DNA from 4 places in the Hymenobacter daeguensis genome. Region 1 is predicted to be linked to each of the others. Evidence: riboswitches for the same ligand, from Rfam matches in the RefSeq annotation. Region 1 holds a riboswitch; each other region holds the start of a gene.
The links. A riboswitch is a leader RNA that binds a small molecule or an ion and turns the genes downstream of it on or off. The one in region 1 is predicted to bind S-adenosylmethionine.
Positions count from the first base shown of each region.

Region 2: linked by a shared signal. The riboswitch ahead of ACYVHT_RS01270 (amino acid permease) and the one ahead of ACYVHT_RS13100 (phosphoadenosine phosphosulfate reductase family protein) in region 1 are both predicted to bind S-adenosylmethionine.
Region 3: linked by a shared signal. The riboswitch ahead of metH (methionine synthase) and the one ahead of ACYVHT_RS13100 (phosphoadenosine phosphosulfate reductase family protein) in region 1 are both predicted to bind S-adenosylmethionine.
Region 4: linked by a shared signal. The riboswitch ahead of ACYVHT_RS18550 (O-acetylhomoserine aminocarboxypropyltransferase/cysteine synthase family protein) and the one ahead of ACYVHT_RS13100 (phosphoadenosine phosphosulfate reductase family protein) in region 1 are both predicted to bind S-adenosylmethionine.

Region 1 is NZ_BAAGWC010000010.1:136,442-140,433, reverse strand. It holds gene ACYVHT_RS13115 (hypothetical protein) at 1-277, opposite strand, end outside; gene ACYVHT_RS13110 (hypothetical protein) at 274-1,080, opposite strand; gene ACYVHT_RS13105 (RNA polymerase sigma factor) at 1,350-1,928, opposite strand; SAM riboswitch class I at 2,133-2,221, shown strand; gene ACYVHT_RS13100 (phosphoadenosine phosphosulfate reductase family protein) at 2,491-3,249, shown strand; gene cysD (sulfate adenylyltransferase subunit CysD) at 3,391-3,992, shown strand, end outside.
Region 2 is NZ_BAAGWC010000001.1:291,919-295,910, forward strand. It holds gene ACYVHT_RS01270 (amino acid permease) at 1-1,167, opposite strand, end outside; SAM riboswitch class I at 1,400-1,492, opposite strand; gene ACYVHT_RS01275 (TonB-dependent receptor plug domain-containing protein) at 1,732-3,711, opposite strand; gene ACYVHT_RS01280 (M1 family metallopeptidase) at 3,904-3,992, shown strand, end outside.
Region 3 is NZ_BAAGWC010000011.1:46,912-50,903, reverse strand. It holds gene metH (methionine synthase) at 1-1,919, opposite strand, end outside; SAM riboswitch class I at 1,990-2,097, opposite strand; gene ACYVHT_RS13470 (molybdopterin molybdotransferase MoeA) at 2,259-3,479, opposite strand; gene moaC (cyclic pyranopterin monophosphate synthase) at 3,668-3,992, shown strand, end outside.
Region 4 is NZ_BAAGWC010000022.1:63,430-67,421, reverse strand. It holds gene ACYVHT_RS18560 (hypothetical protein) at 1-272, opposite strand, end outside; gene ACYVHT_RS18555 (LysM peptidoglycan-binding domain-containing protein) at 459-752, shown strand; SAM riboswitch class I at 1,004-1,119, shown strand; gene ACYVHT_RS18550 (O-acetylhomoserine aminocarboxypropyltransferase/cysteine synthase family protein) at 1,506-2,885, shown strand; gene ACYVHT_RS18545 (homoserine O-acetyltransferase family protein) at 3,167-3,992, shown strand, end outside.

The sequences.
Region 1 (3,992 bases):
GCAGGGTGCCGCTGGGCTGGCCATCGGCCTGGTCCACCAGCGGATTCTGCGCAGGGTTCTGCGCCGGCTGGTCGGGCCCTTGCGGCTGTTCGCCGGCGCCAAACAGGGCTTCTTCGGCCCGCCGCGCCTCGGGCGTGAGCACCCGAATGGCCACGCCCCGGTCCACCGTCACCCACAGGCCCGATGAGGTTTGGGCGGCGGCCGGGCGCAGCAGCCCAAGCAGCAGCCCAATGCAGCTCAGCCCCTGCCCTATTCGGAATGCCAGCGGCCTTTTCATTCGCCCTGGTGGCGGCTATCGGCCAGCACGTAGGCCCCGGTGCTGCGGTCGTCGGCGGCCCCGCTGCTATTGCCGAGGTTCAGCTGCCGGTCCAGGATGTCGAGGCGCACCTGCAGGTTGCGGTTCATGGCCGTAAGCACGGCGTCGGGCTGCGGGTGGTGCAGGAGCTGCTGCTTCAGCTCGCGGTAGCTGGAGTCGAGCGAAACCAGCTCCAGCTGCCAATCGGCATTCATAGCCGCCATGCCAGGGCCGCTGAGCTGGCTCAACTCGGCCTGCCGGCGGGCCAGCTGGTTGGTGTAGTAAGCTTCCATGCCGCGCACGGCCCGCACCAGCTGGCTGTCGGCCCCGGTGGTGTGCTCGGCCGCCGTGAGCGACAGCGGGTTGCCGCCCTGGTACAAGGCGGCATCATCGGCATTGGCCGCGAGGCTGCTGCTGCTGTTATCGGCGGCAGGGCCGACCGCAGCGGCCACTTCCGGGGTGGTGTGGCGCGCTTTCCAGGCTTCGCTGGCACCGGCGGCAAAGACCAGCAGCGCCAGCGCCGCCGCCACGCCGTAGCGCTGAAACCAGCTCGAACGGACAGCCGGGGCCGCCGCCGCCGGGGCGGCCACGGGGGTTTCTGCGGCCGCAGCAGCTACCGGCGCGGCCACTTCATCAACCAGGCGCATCACCGGGGTTTCGGGCGCGGTGGCATTCAGCTTTTCCTCCAGCGCGGCCCAGAGGTCGGGGCGCGGCTCGTGGGTGTCGAAATCGGCGCGGTGCCGCTCGACGAAGGTTTCAAGAGATTTATTTTTGGAAGTATCCATGAATGAGTAGCAGACGCACGGTTCGTCCAGGTTCAGAGCGGGCGGCGGGGTTATCTTGAAAACCGCAGCCGGGCGAAAGAGGATGAAGGGTAGTTGAACGGTTAATTAAATAATTGGATAGGTTTTTTTTAGACATAAGACTATGAGACTTGAGACATGAGACGAGGAGAGGTGAGACGTGGGAAATTTTATGGAAAAAGACATCTTATATCTCATGTCTCACCTCTCTATAGTCTCATGTCTCACATCTCATGTCTCCTAGTCTCACGCTAGCTCAGGCCGCGCTGGGCGGCCAGCTCCCGCAGCCGGACGCGCGCCCGGCTGTACTGCGATTTGGAGGTGGATTCGGAAATGCCCAGGATGCCGGCAATTTCGAGGTGGTCGTAGCCCTCCAGCAGGTAGAGGCTCAGCACCACGCGGTAGCCGTCGGGCAGCTCCTGAATGCAGCGGCGCAGCACGTCGGCGCGGTAGTGGGTATCGGCTTCGTCTTCGGGTGAGGCGGGGCTGGCTTCGGCCGGTTCTTCGTGGTGCTGCTCGCCCAGCGGCACCAGCGCCAGCCGCCGCTGCCGCAGGCAGTTGATGCTTTTGTTCACCACAATGCGCTTCAGCCAGGCCCCGAACGACGAGTCGCCCTTGTAGCCGCTCAGCTCCCGAAAGGCGCTCAGAAACGACTCCTGCAGCACATCTTCGGCCTCGGCATAGTCGCCGGTGATGCGCAGGGCGGCGTTGAACATGGCCTTGGAGTAGCGCCGGTAAATCTCGGCCTGGGCCTGGCGGTCGTTGAGGCGGCAGCGCTCCACCAGCGGGGCGTTGATGTCGACGTAGGCGGATATGGACAGGGCTTCCATGCAGAAAACGAGGAGTTGAAGTGCTTAAGCAACCCATAGACCAAGCGTTGGGTTCAGGGGTTGCATGGCAAATTACGCCGATTTGGGACGCCGCCAAACCTTTTCGCCGGGGAGCCAGTTACACCACCGCGAAACAAAATTTTGGCATTTCGCAAAACCATTCTTTACCTTTGCCTCAGTGTTACCCGTTTGGGTCGCTGAGATTTTTTATACAGAGGCGCGGAGAGACAGGCTCGACGAAACGCCGGCAACCCCCACTAGTTGGAACGGTGCCAAGTCCTGACATATAAAAACGCCGTGAGCAATTCCCTCAACCGCCGCCTGCAATTTGCCACCTCTGCCGCTTCGGGTCAGATGTGTTGTTGCATGCCGTGTCCTCTGGCCTGTATGCTGGGGGCAATTGCTGGTTGTTGAGCCAGGGCTCCTCTTCCTGCGGCCGCTGCGGCGGCCACCCCGCTTCCCCTTTTGTGGTGATTGATTCATTGCGCGACGCGTAGCGGGTTTTTGCGGCCTTCGCGGCCTCTTTCGGTTTTTTCCCACGGAAAAAAACTCCCCTCTCCTCATGGCATTACCTCTTGAAAGCCAGGTCGCTGACCTGCGCCGCTACCTGCCCGAACACTCGGTAGCCGAAACCCTGGCCCTGCTGGCCGACCACTTTCCCGGCCGCGCTTCGTTTTCCACTTCCTTCGGCCTCGAAGACCAGATTATCACCCATCTCATCTTCGAAAACGACCTGCCCATCCGGGTTTTTACCCTCGACACGGGCCGCAATTTTCAGGAAACCTACTCCACCTGGAACAAGACCCTGCTGCGCTACGACAAGCCCATCGAAGTCTTCGCTCCCAACGCTGCCGCCATCGAGGTGCTGACCCGCCAGAAAGGCCCTAACAGCTTCTATGAGAGCATTGAAAACCGCAAGGAGTGCTGCAATATCCGCAAGGTGGAGCCGCTTTCCCGCGCGCTGGCCGGCCAGCAGGTTTGGGTAACGGGCATTCGCGCCGAGCAGTCGCAGAACCGCCAGACCATGCACCCGGCCGAGTGGGACGCCGGCCACCAGCTCATCAAAGTGCACCCGCTCTTCGACTGGACCTGGGAGCAGGCCTGGAATTTTGCCCAGGCCCACGGCATCCCGGTTAACCCCCTGCATCAGAAGGGTTTTGTGAGCATCGGCTGCGCCCCGTGCACCCGCGCCATTGCGCCGGGCGAGGATTTCCGCGCCGGCCGCTGGTGGTGGGAAGATGCCGCCGCTAAGGAGTGCGGCCTCCACGCCACCACCGCCCACCAGGGCCTCGACCCGGTGGTGGAGCAGGTGCCGGGCTAGGCCCGAACCGATGCGCTGGCGGCCGGGCCGCTGGCGCTACTTTCTTCCCCAAAGGCACCGCAAGCGGGCCTTATCCCACCCATCCTTTTCCGGCTTATCCATTTTGCCCGATTTTTTTCGGGCGCTGAATTTCTATTGCCCATGCCAACCCCTGCTTATCTCGACTACCTCGACCGTTTAGAGGCCGAAGCTATTCATATTCTGCGCGAAGTAGCCGGCCAGTTTGAGCGGCCCGCGCTGCTGTTCTCGGGCGGCAAAGACTCCATCGCCCTCACCCGGCTGGCCGAAAAAGCCTTCCGGCCGGGCAAGTTTCCGTTCCCGCTGGTGCACATCGACACGGGCCACAACTTCGAAGAAATCATCAACTACCGGGATGAATTGGCGGCCCGCCTGGGCGAAAAGCTGATTGTGCGCAAGGTGGAGGACACCATTCGGGAGCGTGGCCTGCGCGAGCCGGGCGGCAAGTACCCCAGCCGCAACCCGCTGCAGACCTACACCCTGCTCGACGTGATTGAGGAATTCGAGTTCGACGCCTGCATCGGCGGGGCGCGGCGCGACGAGGAGAAGGCCCGGGCCAAGGAGCGGATTTTTTCGGTGCGCGACGACTTTGGCCAGTGGGACCCCAAGCGCCAGCGTCCGGAGCTGTGGAACATCTACAACGGCCGCATTCAGAAGGGCGAGAACGTGCGCGTGTTCCCCATCTCGAACTGGACCGAGCTCGATGTGTGGAGCTACATCCAGCG
Region 2 (3,992 bases), on a different contig from region 1:
CACCGAGATGGGCACGAAGCCCGCAAACAGCGCAATGAAGCTGCCCAGCAGCAGGCTCGACTGCGCCGGCGTGTTGAACGTGGGGTGCAGCCGCGAGAACACCGGCGGCAGCAGCCCGTCCTTCGACATCGAGAAAAACACCCGCGACTGCCCCAGTAAATCGACCAATATCACCGACGTGTAGCCCACCAGAATGGCCAGAATCACGGCCGACGACAGCCAGGCGTAGGGCGTTTTCTCGATGGCAATGGCCACCGGCGCGGCGCTGTTTTTGAACTCCGTGTAGTTGGCCAGCCCGGTCAGGACGTGCCCGAACAGCACAAACAGCACCGTGCACACCGCCAGCGAGCCGAGGATGCCAATGGGCATGTTGCGCTGCGGATTCTTGGTTTCCTGGGCCATGGTGGCCACGATGTCGAAGCCGATGAAGACAAAGAAAATGACGCCCGCCCCGCGCAGAATGCCGCTCAGGCCGAACTCGCCGAAGGTGCCGGTATTGGCCGGGATGTAGGGCTGGTAATTGGCGGGGTCGATGTAGCGCCAGCCCAGCGCGATGAACACCAGCACCACCGCCACCTTCAGGGCCACCACCAGCGCATTGAACCACGCCGAGCCCTTGGTACCGCGCGTGACAATGGCCGTAATGGCCAGCACGATGAGCATGGCCGGCAAATTGACGATGCCCGACAACACCTCTCCGTCTTGCAAAGTCACTTTCTCAAATGGCGACATCACCAGTTGCGCCGGGATGTGCAGGCCATATTTCCCCAGGAATTTGATGAGGTACTGCGACCAGCTGATGGCCACCGTGGCCGCGCCCACCGAGTATTCGAGCACCAAATCCCAGCCGATAATCCAGGCAAACAGCTCGCCCATGGTGGCATACGAATAGGTATAAGCCGACCCCGACACGGGCACCAGCGCCGCAAACTCGGCATAGCACAGCGCCGAGAAGGCGCACCCCACCGCCGCCACCACGAAGGAGAGCGTCACGGCCGGCCCCGCATTGTTGGCCGCCGCAATGCCCGTGAGCGAAAACAGCCCCGCCCCGATAATAACCCCGATGCCAATGGCAATCAGGCTCACGCCATTCAGGCTGCGCTTGAGGGTGTGCGCCCCCGTTTCGGCGGCTTCGGCCCGAAGCAGCTCCAATGATTTTTTCAACATAAACAACGAAAAACGCGCCACGCCGCCGCCCCACCCGGGGCGGCCGTGCCGCAACCAAAAAACCCGTGAAATGGAAATGAAACGCGCCGGCCGCAGCCGTAGCTACGCGGCGCTAATGCCCGCTAGCAACAGCAACAACAGCCCGCCCCCAGCCGGCCCACTGCCAGCGCAGGGGCACGAAACACATCGGAAAAAGCAAACGGGGCAGCAGGAACAGCGGGCACGGCAGTTGTTTTTATATGGTCAGGAGTTGGCACCTTGCCCGTCGTGGCGGATGGTTGCCGGCGCGTCGCAGAGCCTGTCTCTCAGCGCCTCTTTATAAAAACAATCCTTCCGGGAGAAAGAATTGATGCGGTAAAGGTACGGCCGGGGGCGCGAACCGAGGCGTAAAACCTCACCCCCGCCCCCTCTCCCTGGGGAAAGGGGAGCCGCGGCGGCGCGGGAAAGCCGGCCCCGTAAAGCAAAAAGCCCTGACTCGCATGAGTCAGGGCGCTCTTGAACATTGTCGTCCGGCTCCCCTCTCCACGGGAGAGGGGCCGGGGGTGAGGTTTTGCCTTGGGCAGGCTACCGCCGCAGCGCCACGCGCACGCCCGCCATCAGCCAGCGGCCGGGCATCTGGGCGCCCAGCAGGTCGGAGTATTTCGCGTCGAACAGGTTCTGGGCCTGGCCCACCACCCACAGGCGCTCGGGCAGCAGGGCCACGTCGAGGCGGCCGTTGATGACCACGTAGCTGGGCGTCAGCTCCGCGTCGTTGACGGTGGCGCTGGGGGTGGTGCGCTGCCCGGCGCGCTGCTTGAACACGCCGCCCACGCCCAGCGTGAAGCGCCGGTGCGTGAGGCTCACGTTGCCGGTCACCAGCTGCCGGGCCACGTTGCTCAGGTACTGCGACACCACGTCGCCGGCCACGTCGAGGTGGGTGTAGGTGTAGCCCACGCTGCCGTCGAGGCGCAGGTGGGGCGCCAGCTGGGCGCGGGTGGTGGCTTCGAACTCCAGCCCCTGAGTGGTGACGGCGAACAGGTTTTGGGCCAGGCGGTAGGTGGCGGCGGGGTTCAGGTTGCCAAGGCCGGTGGCTTCGATAACCGCCGTGCCGGGCAGGCCCACGTAGTCAATCAGGTTGCGGCCGTAGCGGTTGAAGTAAGTAGCGCGCAGCGTGAGGGCCGGCAGGGGCTGGAAGTCGAGGCCGCCCTCGTAGCTCCAGGTGCGCTCGGCGCTCAGGCTGGGGTTGCCCACGTTGAAGCCGCTGGGCACCGTGCCCGGCCGGATGGACGAATAATACTGCTCCGTAAAGTTGGCCGCCCGAATGGCCCGGCCCACCGCCCCGCGCACCGTCAGCTTGTCGCCCACCTGCTGGCTGGCCGTGAGCTGGGGCACGACCTCAGTGCCATAAGCCTGGTCGTGGTCGAGGCGCAGGGCCGCCGTGACGCTCAGGCCGCTGGTGGGCGTGAGGCCGGCCACGGCAAAGGCGCCCTGGTGCCACACGGCGTGCACGCCCTGGTCGTTGCTGCGCACGGCGCGGCGGTCGGCCTGCCCGCCCAGCGTCAGGCGCACCTTGTCGGAGAGCGTGAGCTGGTGCTGGGCCTGCACGTTGAGGTAGTGCATGAGGTGGCTGCTGGCCACCGAGGCAGGCGTGTAGAGGTAGTAGTCGGTGCTGGCGCTGCTGGCCAGCTGGATTTCGGTGCGGGCGCGGGCGTTCCAGTCGTAGCGCAGCTGGCCCTGGTACCAGTCGCGCGAGGTGGTTTCGCGGGCGCGGTCGCCGGCAGCGGTGGTGTAGAAATTCTGGGCGTTGTAGTCGCGCCGGTCAAAGCTGGCCCGGGCGGCGGCGCTGAGCCTGCTGCTGAGCTGATAAGCGCCGGAGAGCGAGTAGGTATTCAGCCTGAAGTCGTTGCGCCCGCCGCCGGGCAGGTTCAGCTGCTGGCCGCTGGCGGTATTATTGAGGATGCCGCCGGCCAACCGCCAGCCCTTGTCCTGGCCGTAGAAGCCGGCGTTGGTGCTTTTCAAATCGTACTCGCCGGCCAGGAAGGTGCCGGTTGCTTCCAGGCCATCGGGCCGGTGGGTGGCGGCGAAGGTCTTGGTCACGATGTTCACGAAGCCGCCCACGGCATCGGGGCCGTAAAGGGCCGCGCCGGGGCCGCGCACCACCTCAATCTGCTCAATCTCGGCCGGCGAAATGGGGAAATAGCCCGCGAAGTGGCCCGTCAGCGGGTCGTTCAGCCGCATGCCGTCCAGCAAAATCAGCACCTGGTTGAAGGTGGAGCCGCGCAGGGTAATGTCGGCCTGCGTGCCAAAATTGCCCCGGCTCTGCACTTCCAGCGCCGGCAGCAGGCGCAGCAGGTCGTCGAGCGAGGCAACAGGGTACTGGCTGAGGCTGCGGCCGGGAATGACCGATACATAGCGGCCCGTCTGGCCCGCTACCTGGTTCAGGCGCGAGCCGTACACGGTGACTTCGCGCAGGCTGCGGGCGCTGTCGGCTGGCGTGGTCTGGGCGAGGGCGTTAAGGGTGAAAAAGGAGCAGAAAAGCGGTGCAGCGTAGCGCGTGAGTCGCATTTAGCGGGGAGTTGATGAGGGTACAAACTTACCGTAGCGCGGACTTTGTAGTCCGCGCCCTCACGCCGTTCGAGTTTCGTTCCGGGTCGCGGACTACAGCGTCCGCGCTACTTTCGTGCGGCCGGCCGCAACGTCGGCGGCACCTTTGCGTCCTTCGCGCCAACTCCCAAATTTTCACTCACCCCGTTTTTGATGAAGCATTTGTTTGCAATGGGCCTCCTGAGTCTGGTGGCCGCCACGCCGGCTTTCGCCCAGGCGCCCACCCCGCCGCCGGCCAAGCC
Region 3 (3,992 bases), on a different contig from region 1:
CCGGGGTTCACGATGCCCATGTCCAGGCCGGCTTTGATGGCGTGAAACAGGAAGGCCGTGTGCATGGCCTCGCGCACCACGTCGTTGCCGCGGAAGGAGAAGCTGATGTTCGAAATGCCGCCGCTGGTGAGCGCGCCGGGCAGGTTGCCCTTAATCCAGCGCACGGCCTCAATGAAGTCGAGGGCGTAGTTGCGGTGCTCGTCCATGCCCGTGCCCACGGTCAGGATGTTGGGGTCGAAAATGATGTCGGACGGGTCGAAGCCCACTTCCTTCACCAGGATGTCGTAGCTGCGCTGGCAGATTTCGATGCGGCGTTCCAGCGAGTCGGCCTGGCCGTTCTCGTCGAAGGCCATGACCACCACGGCCGCGCCGTACTGGCGCACCGTGTGGGCGCGCTCGCGGAAGGCGGCTTCGCCTTCCTTCAGCGAAATCGAGTTCACGATGCTTTTGCCCTGCACGCATTTCAGGCCGGCCTCCAGCACGCTCCACTTCGAGGAGTCAATCATCACCGGCACCCGCGCAATGTCGGGCTCCGAGGCGATGAGGTGCAGGAAGGTCGTCATCACCTGCTCCGAATCGAGCATGCCCTCGTCCATGTTGATGTCGAGTACCTGCGCGCCTTCCTCCACTTGCAGGCGGGCCACGGCCAGGGCTTCCTCGTAGGCGCCGGTGCGGATGAGGCGGGCGAAAGCACGCGAGCCGGTCACGTTGCAGCGCTCACCCACGTTCACGAAGAGGCTGTCGGACGTGATGTTGAAGGGCTCGAGGCCGCTCAGACGGGTGGCGTTTGAATGAGGAATGAGGAATGAAGAATGAGGAATTGCCCCATCCGTCAATTCTTCATTCTTCATTCTTAATTCTTCATTGCCGAATTGTCGAAGCTGACGCGGCGCGTAGCGAAGCGCCAGCTTCGACAATTCGGCAATGTGCTGGGGCGTGGTGCCACAGCAGCCACCCACCACCGTCACGATGCCTTCCTTCAGGTATTCTTCCACCAGGGCGGCGAATTCCTGGGCCGACTCGTCGTAGCCGCCGAAGGCGTTGGGCAGGCCGGCGTTGGGGTAGGCCGAGATGTGCACGTCGGAAATGCGGCTCAACTCCTGCACGTACTGGCGGAGCTGGTCGGCGCCGAGGGCGCAGTTCAGGCCCACGCTCAGCAGGGGCAGGTGGCGGATGCTGTTCCAGAACGCCTCCACTGTCTGGCCCGAAAGCGTGCGACCCGAGGCGTCGGTGATGGTGCCCGAAATCATGACCGGCACCACCCGTCCGCCTTCGTCGAAGAACTTCTGCACGGCGTAGAGGGCCGCTTTGGCGTTCAGGGTGTCGAAGATGGTTTCGATGAGCAGCGTGTCCACGCCGCCATCCACGAGGCCGCGCACCTGCTCGAGGTAGGCGGTGGCCAGCTCATCGAAGGTCACGGCGCGGAAGCCGGGCCGGTTCACGTCGGGCGAGAGCGAGGCGGTGCGGTTGGTGGGGCCCACGGCCCCGGCCACGAAGCGCGGGCGCTCGGGCGTGCTGTACTCGTCGGCGGCCTCGCGGGCCAGGCGGGCCGACTCGTAGTTCAGCTCATATACAATGTGCTCGAGGCCGTAGTCGGCCTGCGCGATGGTAGTCCCGCTGAAGGTGTTGGTTTCCACCATGTCGGCCCCGGCGGCGAAGTATTCGGCGTGGATGCCCTTGATGATATCGGGGCGCGTAATGCTCAGCAGGTCGTTGTTGCCGCGCAGGGGCTTGGGGTGGTCGGCAAAGCGCGCGCCGCGGAAATCCTCCTCCGTGAGCGGATGGCGCTGAATCATAGTGCCCATGGCACCGTCGAGAATCAGCAGGCGCTGGCGAAGCAGCTCGGGGAGGCTGTAGCGCGAATTTTGTAGCTCGCGCTCCGGGGCAATGGTGGGCGGGTTGGGGGCGGAAACGGACATTTCTTTCTGGTCGAATAGCTGCGTAAGCGCGTATCCAGAAAGAAACCCGTGCGCAGGCGCTCGGTTCCGGCTGTCATCTTCTTTCACCAAAACAGCGGTGAAACGGGAGTTGGCACCTACTCGCGGTAGGTTGCCAAGACGTCATCGGGCCCGGTCCCTCGGTCTTTCTGGATAGCAGCGCAAGGCGAAGATACAACGCTGCGCTTAATGAGGAATGAAGAATGAGGAATTGGAATCTGGAAAGTGCTTTCGAAATTCCTCATTCCTCATTCCTCATTCCTCATTCCTCATTCCTCATTCCTCATTCCTCATTCCTCATTCCTCATTAAGCCGAAGGCGTTACAGCGCCCAGGCCGGCCACACGCTGCCCGCCGCAAACACGGCCGGCTCCGGCGGCAGCTCCAGAAAGGCATCGGCCCCCACCAGCCCCATCATGTCGCCGGAGCCGCCTACGCGGAGCGGGGTGGCTAAGCGGCGTCCCTCCGCGTCCACGGCCAGGCGCACGGGCACGAAGTGGGTGAGTTGGGGCTTGAAGTGAATATCCACGGTGAGCACGGCTGGTGCAAGGGCTTCAATAGTCGCTGTTTCGGCCGCGCCTTCGGGCTGCTGCACGGCGCGCAGCCAAGGCCGCACGTAGCGGCCGGCCGTGATGAACGTGGACACCGGGTTGCCGGGCAGCCCGAACACCACCGGCCCGCCGGCCCGGGCCCCAAACCACAGCGGCTTGCCGGGGCGCTGCTGCACCTCGTGGAAAATTTCCACCACGTGCAGCTCGCGCAGCAGGCCGGGCAGGTGGTCGGCGCGGCCCTTGCTCACGGCTCCGCTCAGCACCACGGCATCGAAGCCGGCCCCGAGGATTTTGGTAAGCCCATCGCGCAGCTCTTCCAGCGCATCGGGCAGGTGAAAGAGCGAAACATCGGCCCCGTCCTGCGTCAGAAGCGCTTGCAGGGCATACGCGTTGGAACGCCGAATCTGGTGCGCCAGGGGCGTTTCGGTAATGCCCACCAGCTCGTCGCCGGTGCTCACCACGGCCACGCGGGCGGGGCGCGTCACGCGCAGTTCGGCCGCGCCCACGGTGGCGGCCACGGCCAGCTCGGCGGGCCCCAGGCGGGTGCCGGGCAGCAGCAGGACGTCGCCGGCGCGGCGGTCGGCGGCCTGGTGATGGATGTTGACGCCGGGCGTTTCAGGCGGCGGAATCTGGATGGCGGCGCGGCCGTCATGCAGCAGAATATCCTCGTAGCGCACCACCACGTCGGTGCCGGCGGGCAGCACGGCGCCGGTCATCACCTCCACGGCCTGCTGCGGATTGAGCAGCGGGCGGGACGGGGCGCCGGCATACTGCGCGTGCTGGATTTCGAATTCCGTCTGCCCGCCGGCCCAGGCGGCGTGGGCCACCGCAATGCCGTCCATCGCCACGCGGTTGAAGGGCGGGAAGTCGCGGTCGGCCGTGAGGGTTTCGGCCAGGATGCGGCCGGCGGCGTGGGGCAGCGGCACCGTTTCGGGCGCGAGGGGGCGGGCGGTGGCGAGGACGCGGGCAGTGGCTTCGGCAGGGGAGAGCATGGGCGGGCAGTGTGGTAACGACGCATATTTGCGTCACTCGTTGGGCAAGGGGACGGCCTGCATAGCGAGCTATTGCAGTGGCAGTCAAACAATCGGCGGCTGGAGTTAGCTATTAGCAACGCCACAATGGCCGATTAGCGGCTTCGCCATTTCCAACGATTCGGCGCAAATATGCGTCTCTACGTCCTATGCTGACCAAGAACTTTACCCACGTCAACGCCGCCAACCAGCCCACGATGGTCGATGTCGGCCAGAAAACGCCTACCCGCCGCGTGGCCCGCGCCCACTGCCGCGTGGTGCTGGGCGCGGAGCTGCTGAGCCGCGTGCAGGCCGGCGAAATGCCCTCGCACAAGGGGCCGGTGATTCACACGGCCATCCTGGCGGGCATCATGGGAGCCAAAAAAACGGCCGACCTCATCCCGCTCTGCCACCCGCTGGGACTCGATGACTGCAGCATCACCATCGAGCCCGAGGGGGCCGATGCCCTGCGCGTGGTGTGCACCGCCGTGGTCA
Region 4 (3,992 bases), on a different contig from region 1:
TTGCCCGACACGGCACCGCTGGTGCCGGTCATGTTGTAGGTGCCGTTGGCGAAGATGCGCAGCTCCTCCTGCTTCTGGGCATCGGTCTGCTTCACTTTGTCGCCGGCAGTGTCGGTTTCCTTGGCGGTTTTCCACACTTTGCTATCGGTGCCGTAGAGCATGTTGACGCCTTCTACTTTGCCTTTGTCGTTGCTGCACGATGCGGCAAACAGCGACACCAGCAGCAACAGGCCGGCGAGGTAACGGAACGAAAAGAGCGACTGAGGTTTCATGTGAAAGAGGGTATTGGTGAAAGAATGAAGTGCATTTGCCAGTGTCGGCGAACTCGTCGGCTTACGGTACAGGCTTAAAAGAGTTTAGAGCGTAACCTCCCCTTCACTGCCGCGTATAGGGCTCAGGTTTGCTTATCCCTGGATAGCCAACACCGCTCTATTCTTTCATTTAACCCGACCGAACTCATGGGACTCTTTGATTTTATCAGCGATAAAGGCGAGCAAAAGCCCGTCGAGCCGGCAGCCAAGCCCGCAGGCGGCGCTACCGATTTTTTCGGCAATAACTCTGCCGCCGCCAATCCAACCACGGCCGGCGACTCGTACACCGTGGTAAGCGGTGACTCGCTCTCCAAGATTGCCAAGCACCACTACGGCGACGCTGCCAAGTGGCACCAGATATACGAGGCCAACAAGGCCACCATCGGCAGCAACCCTGACCACATTGAAGTGGGGCAGGTGTTGACCCTACCTAGTCTCTAGGTACTTTTTTGCAGAAAAAAGGTGAGAAAAGCCACTCTGTTTCAGGGTGGCTTTTTTGCGTTCCGGGCCGGGTCGAAATCCGCTGTCCGGGCGGACGGAAACCGGCTGTCATCCTTCGCTGCGCTCAGGATGACAGCCGATTTTACCCAACGGAAAATATTTTTCGCCTCACTCATTGCCCGCGAAAAAATTTCTCCCGTACATTTGCCCTACCAACCCGGTACTCCTCGCTAACGGTGAGCAGTTTTCAAGTTTTATACAGAAGTGGCGAGAGACTAGGCTCCGTGACCCACTGGCAACCTTCGCCACGCGAAAGGTGCCAATTCCTACCCACCCGCAGCTTCGGCCGCGCTGGGACAGATGATTCGAGTGCCATGGAAAATTCTTCACATCCCGCTTTTTTTGCCCCGAATGCTTCGGCTGCTTTGTGCGCCGCAGGTTCGGGCTTCTTGGTTTCGGCCGCTGCCGGCCGGAACGTGGCCCCACGCCCGGCCCGAATGCGAATGTGCTGTTGCCGCCCGTGTTGCTGCTAAGCTGATTTCGGCTTAGAACCCCTCCTCCCCTCTTCTGATTTTTTTGGTGACCCCGTGGGTCTGCCGCGCGCCTTTTCGGGCTTCGCGGCGGGTTCGGGCCACCCGGCAACACGGGCCAACTCCGGGGACTTTATTGCGCTAACCAATGCTTTTTCAAGCTGTTGCGCTCCTTTTCCAATTGCATTTCTGGTTTTTCCAAAACTCAAAAGATAACCGCATCATGTCCGTTCAGCCCCAACACTTCGAAACCCTCCAACTCCACGCCGGCCAGCAGCCCGACCCCACCACCGGGGCCCGCGCCGTGCCGCTGTTCCAAACCACCAGCTACGTGTTCAAGAGCGCCGAGCACGGCGCCAACCTGTTTGCCCTGAAGGAGTTCGGCAACATCTACACCCGCCTGATGAACCCCACCACCGACGTGTTTGAGCAGCGCGTGGCGGCGCTGGAAGGCGGCGTGGCGGCGCTGGCCACCGGCTCGGGCCAGGCGGCGCAGTTCATTGCCCTAAACAACATTCTGCAGGCCGGCGACAACTTCGTGAGCACGGCCTACCTCTACGGCGGCACCTACAACCAGTTCAAGGTGGCGTTCAAGCGGTTGGGCATCGAAGTACGCTTTGCCGATGGCGACAATCCGGCTTCGTTTGAGGAGCTGATTGACGAAAAGACCAAGGCCATCTACCTCGAAACCATCGGTAACCCCAGCTTCAGCATTCCGGATTTTGAGGCCATTGCGGCCATTGCGAAGAAGCACGATTTGCCGCTGGTGGTGGACAATACCTTCGGCGCGGGCGGCTACCTGTTCCGGCCGTTGGAGCACGGCGCCAATATTGTGGTCGAGTCAGCTACGAAGTGGATTGGCGGGCACGGCACCAGCATCGGCGGCGTGATTGTGGACGGCGGCACCTACGATTTCGGCAACGGCAAGTTCCCGCAGTTTACCGAGCCGAGCGAAGGCTACCACGGCCTGGTTTTCAACGACGTGTTTGGCAAAGGCGGGCCGTTTGGCAACATCGCCTTCATCATCCGGGCGCGGGTGGAAGGCCTGCGCGACTTCGGCCCGGCCCTTAGCCCGTTCAACTCCTGGCAGCTGCTCATCGGCCTCGAAACCCTGAGTTTGCGCGTGGACCGCACCGTGGAAAACGCTCTCAAAATTGCCACCTGGCTGGAGCAGCACCCGCAGGTGGAGAGCGTGAATTACCCCGGCCTGGCCAGCAGCCCCTACCACACCATCGCCAGCAAGTACCTGAAGCGCGGCTTCGGCGGCGTGCTCTCGTTCCGCATCAAGGGCACCAAGGAAACGGCCACGCAATTCATCGATAACCTGAAGCTCATCAGCCACCTGGCCAACGTGGGCGACGCCAAGACGCTCATCATCCAGCCCTCGGCCACCACGCACCAGCAGTTGAGCGAAGCCGAGCAGCTGGCGGCTGGCGTCACGCCCACGTCGCTGCGCCTGTCGGTGGGCATCGAGCACTTTGAGGACATCAAAGCCGACCTGCAGGCGGCGTTCGATGCCATCGGCAACACGGCCAGCCTGCCGACGGCAGGCGACGAAGTGAGCGAGCCCGAGCTGGAGCACGCCCAGCCGCTGGAAGTATAATTCATTAATGATTAGCGGTTAATGGCTGGTGATTAATGACCTGTTGGAAAAAATTAATCATTAACCACTAGCCGCTAACCACTAAAAATTTGCCGCTAGCGGGCCACCCCTGGCGGGTCGGCGCCAGTCTCGCTGGCGGCCATGTTTATCGCAGCTTTAGAACCGGTGCGCCGGCCCGGCAGCCCTTCTGTGATTGGGAGGGTGTTTGCCCCGGAGGGGTCCCGTGAGATACCATGCGTGGGTCGGCCCATTGGTTCTAAAGCTGCGCTTTTTTGGAAATCATGTCGAATAAGTTATTTCAATTACCTGACCTGCAGCTGGAAAGCGGCGAAACCCTACGTGGGGCGCACGTGGCCTACCAGACGTTTGGCCAGTTCAACGAAGACCGCGACAACGTGGTGTGGGTGTGCCACGCCCTCACGGCCAATGCCGACGTGCCGGCCTGGTGGCCGGGACTGGTCGGGCCGGGCTGCTACTACGACCCCGCCGATTGGTTCATTGTGTGCGCCAACGTGCTGGGCTCCTGCTACGGCAGCACCGGGCCGCTCGATGCCGACCCGGCCACCGGCCAGGCGCGATTCCAGCACTTCCCGCTGCTGACCATTCGGGACCTGGTGGCGGCGCATGAGCTGCTGCGGCAGGATTTGGAGCTGACGGACATCCACACGCTGATTGGCGGCTCGCTGGGCGGGCAGCAGGCGCTGGAATGGGCCGTGCAGCGGCCGGACTTGTTTGACCACCTGGTGGTTATTGCCACCAACGCCCGCCACTCGGCCTGGGGCATTGCCTTCAACGAGGCGCAGCGACTGGCCATTGAGGCCGACCCGACCTACGCCGCCGGCCAGCCCGGCGGGGGCGACGAGGGCCTGCGCGCCGCCCGCGCCGTGGCCCTGCTCAGCTACCGCAGCTATTCGGCCTACGCCGACACCCAGACCGACCCCGACCCCGACGAGCTGCACCGCGAGCACCGCGCCAGCACTTACCAGCGCTACCAGGGCGACAAGCTGGTGTCGCGCTTCGACGCCTACAGCTACGTGTCGCTAAGCCGGAGCATGGACAGTCATAACCTGGGCCGGAACCGGGGCGGGGTGCCGGCGGCGCTGGCCC